Regions from separate parts of the Pseudocolwellia sp. G5-9 genome, predicted to be linked through region 1. Evidence: predicted binding sites of a transcription regulator. Region 1 holds the regulator's gene; the other holds the start of a gene.

Evidence for each region. The regulator MetJ, encoded in region 1, represses methionine synthesis genes. The targets are predictions, from matches to a motif close to TAGACGTCTAGACGTCTA.
Region 2: a site for MetJ is predicted at 930-947, ahead of metA (homoserine O-succinyltransferase MetA). Genes of this name have one in related genera too.

Annotation. Positions count from the first base shown of each region.
Region 1 is NZ_CM147893.1:3,612,738-3,614,923, reverse strand. It holds gene metB (cystathionine gamma-synthase) at 1-751, opposite strand, end outside; gene metJ (met regulon transcriptional regulator MetJ) at 957-1,286, shown strand; gene AC0L5Q_RS15560 (hypothetical protein) at 1,296-1,709, opposite strand; partial or broken gene AC0L5Q_RS15555 (malic enzyme-like NAD(P)-binding protein) at 1,888-2,186, opposite strand, start outside.
Region 2 is NZ_CM147893.1:1,981,087-1,983,272, reverse strand. It holds gene recA (recombinase RecA) at 1-788, shown strand, start outside; gene metA (homoserine O-succinyltransferase MetA) at 1,023-1,964, shown strand; gene metH (methionine synthase) at 2,053-2,186, shown strand, end outside.

The DNA.
Region 1 (2,186 bases):
TTACAGGTAATGTTTTTAAGCCTCTTAATGCTAAGTAACTATCGAAAGGAGATCCCGTTATACCTATACAATTTGCCCACCAAGCTAATTCATCGCCTAAAGCTTCATCTTTTGTTATTAACACGCCACCCACCACATCACTATGACCATTAATGTATTTAGTGGTTGAATGAAACACAATATCAGCACCTAAAAGCAAAGGTTTTTGTAAAAGAGGAGACATAAAAGTATTATCGACGGCAACAAGTGCACCTACAGCGTGTGCTGCTTTGGTGACTTTCTCGATATCCACAATACGTAATAATGGATTACTCGGTGATTCAATCAGTACTAATTTAGGTTTTTGTTTAAGGGCTTCAGCTAAAGCATTTTCATCGTTTTGATCAACAATAATTAACTTAAAATTGCCTTTTTTTGCTAGATGCGTGAATAATCGGTAACTACCACCATAACAATCATGTGGTACAACAAGTACATCATCTGTGCATAATAATTGACAAATAAGGTGTACAGCTGCCATACCTGTGCTTGTTACAACGCCTTTTGTACCTTCTTCTAACTCAACAACCGCTTCTGCAAAAGTAGAGCGTGTTGGGTTTCCGGTACGTGAATAATCATAATCACGCTTTTCATTGAAGCCTTTTAGAGCATAGGTACTTGCTAAATGTATTGCAGGCACTACACCGACGTGTTGCTTGTCACTACGAATACCAGCTCTTGCCGCTATTGTTGCCATACTTTTCTTAGTCATTTGAGACTCCAGCTAGGTATAATTTTAAATAGATGTTTAGATGTCTAAAACTCTAAACGGTTTACTAAACTTGGTCAAGAAATTTTAGACATCTAAACTTCTACACATTCGTTATTGACTCAGCGCCCACAAACAGTAAAATTAGTGAATTAGTGTCTGTTGATATTGTTCAATCAGATATTCCATATTAAAGGGTAAGTAATTTATGGCAGAGTGGAATGACGAGTATATTAATCCATACGCCGAACACGGGAAAAAAAGTGAACAAGTAAAAAAGATCACCGTTTCTATTCCTTTACGTGTTCTTAAGGTCTTAACTGATGAGAGAACTCGTCGACAGGTTAATAATCTTCGCCATGCTACTAATAGCGAATTATTATGCGAAGCCTTTTTACATGCTTTTACCGGCCAACCTTTACCTGATGATAACGATTTAGCTAAAGACAATACTGAAAAACTACCTGCTAGCGTTCGTAAAATATTAGAGGCTAAAGGTATTACAGACTTTAGTGCTTATGAAACTGAAGACGATTAATTCATAAATTTATGAAGGCAAGGTTAACAACCCTTGTTTTTCAGCAATCTCATTAATCACTTTTTTTACTTTCATTGTAATGTAGCCTGATAATATTTTAGGCTCTTTATCTAATAACTCTATTTCTGATTCAGTGATCGCAACAAAACAGCTTATATCTTTGTTGTTAACATAAATCATAACATCATCTGCAACTTCAATTTTATCACCTATCCTTTCAATAGATACTTGTTGTAAATATTCATCATTTTTTTCTATATAAAACTGAATAGTTAAAACGTTATTTTCATCCTCATACCAACCTGCCGCTAATGTTTGAAAATTAACATGCGCTTCTTGTTTATTAATAATGCCCTTTAATTTGACATAATGAGCTAATAACTTTTCGCTAGCCGTAATACTTATTGGTAGGTCGTCTTCCATCAATTTTCACTTTAAATAAAAACAAGATCTTAATTATATACCCGTTACTATTCAAGATGCAGGTTCAGTGGAAACTAAAAAGGGCTTTAGCCCTTCTTTAATATAATCATTATGTAAGATAATCTGAACTCTGGTTAAGATCTCAAATTCACAACACAAATAACGATATAACTGATAATTAGAGCATGTAATTATCAGGTAATTCTAAAGCGGCTACACCTGAATCTATCGCTGCTTGTGCCACAGCTCGCGCTACATTTGCACATAAACGCGGGTCCATAGGTTTAGGTATAATATATTCTTTACCAAATACTAAATTCTTCACGCCACTAGCAACCAAAACTTCTTGTGAAACTTCTTCTTTTGCTAATGATTCTGATTGCATGAACCGCTGCTATTTTCATTTCATCATTAATCGTTCTTGCACGAACATCTAAAGCTCCACGAAAGATAAAAGGGAAACACAAAACGTTATTA
Region 2 (2,186 bases), 1.6 Mb from region 1:
GTAATGGAAAAATTTGTGCTTTTGTTGATGCCGAGCATGCACTTGACCCAATTTACGCAGGTAAACTAGGTGTAAATATTAATGAATTATTAGTATCTCAACCTGATACGGGTGAACAAGCTTTAGAAATTTGTGACATGTTAACGCGTTCAGGTGCTGTTGACGTAATTGTTGTCGATTCTGTTGCAGCTCTTACACCTAAAGCTGAAATTGAAGGTGACATGGGCGACTCGCATATGGGTCTTCAAGCAAGAATGTTATCTCAAGCAATGCGTAAACTTACAGGTAACCTTAAACAATCAAATACCATGATGATTTTTATTAACCAAATTCGTATGAAGATTGGTGTAATGTTTGGTTCTCCAGAAACCACAACGGGTGGTAACGCATTAAAGTTTTATGCTTCAGTAAGATTAGATATTCGTCGTATTGGTGCTGTTAAAAATGGCGATGAAATTGTCGGTAACGAAACACGTGTTAAAGTTGTTAAAAATAAAATAGCTCCTCCGTTTAAACAAGTTGAATTTCAAATTTTATATGGCGAAGGTATTAACAGCTTAGGCGAGTTAATTGACCTAGGTGTTAAGCATAACATGGTTGAAAAAGCTGGTGCTTGGTATAGCTACAATGGCGATAAAATTGGTCAAGGTAAAGCTAACTCAACAAAATATCTAGCTGAAAATCCGGCAATAGCTAAAGAATTAGATTCACGTTTACGCGCAGAACTTTTAACTAAGAAAGTACCTGAGAGTGAAAAAACTGAAAAAGTAGAAGAAGCTGCTGAATAATCAGCAATCGTTTTCACTAAAATCTCGGCATGTCCGAGATTTTTTTTGATCTAAATTTATAAAGCTTAATATTAAATTCAGCGGGTATTTTTAAAACTTATGTCATTATATTTTTTAAGTTAGAAAATATTACAATCTGTTTAGACGTCTATACGTTTAGATGTTGACATAGCCATAATGAAAAATGCTATAATCATTCAAGCTAAATTTTGTATATTCTATAGGTTGAGTCTTATGCCCATTAAAATTCCTGATCAATTGCCTGCTTTATCTATTTTGAATAATGAAAATATTTTCGTTATGTCTGAGAATAGAGCTGCCCGTCAAGAAATTCGCCCAATGCAAGTGGCAATACTCAATTTAATGCCCAATAAAATTGAGACAGAAGTACAAATATTAAGAATGTTATCGAATACACCACTACAAATTAATATTGAGTTTGTACGTATTCATGCCAACGAATCGAAAAATACACCTAAAGAGCACTTAGAAAATTTTTATTGTTTATTTGATGATATTAAGCATAAACAGTACGATGGGTTAATTGTTACAGGGGCTCCATTAGCTTTAATGGATTATGATCAAGTGACTTTTTGGGATAAAATTTGTGAAGTATTTGATTGGGCCGAAGACAACGTAACTTCTACTATGTTTTCGTGTTGGGGAGCTCATGCTGCTTTATACTATCATTATGGTTTGCAAAGGCATTTAAGAAAGCAAAAGCTTTCAGGCGTTTTTACTCATAAACCTAATGATATAAAAGAACCGCTCACGCGTGGTTTTGAAGACTTATTTAAAGTACCTCATTCTCGTTATGGCTACATAGATAGAGAAGATTATTTATCTATAGAAGGTCTCAAAATTATTGCCGAATCGGAGCAAGCCGGTGTGTATGTTGCTGCCAGTAAAAATAAAAAACAGGTCTATTTAACAGGTCATCCGGAGTACGACGCTGAAACCTTACATGAGGAATTTATGCGCGACATAAATGCAGGAGGAAAGCCTGCTATACCGGAAAATTATTACCCTGATAATAATCCTGAAAACGAGGTGAGTAGTACGTGGCGTAGTCATGGTAGTTTGTTATTTACTAATTGGCTTAACTACTACGTTTATCAAATTACCCCATACAAATTAGATGCAAATAACATAAAAGCTATTAACCCTAATGATTAAATAGAACCAAGGTTCTTTTTATAGTAAATACATTTATACCAGTTTCATTCATGAGATTGTTATTAACGACCTTTTATCGGAAAAAATGATGCAAAAGTCAGCCAGTTTTGAAACATTTGAACAACAACTTCGTAAAAATATTTTAATACTTGATGGTGCTATGGGAACTATGATCCAAGCATACAAGTTTGAAGAACAAGACTATCGAGGTGATCGTTTTGC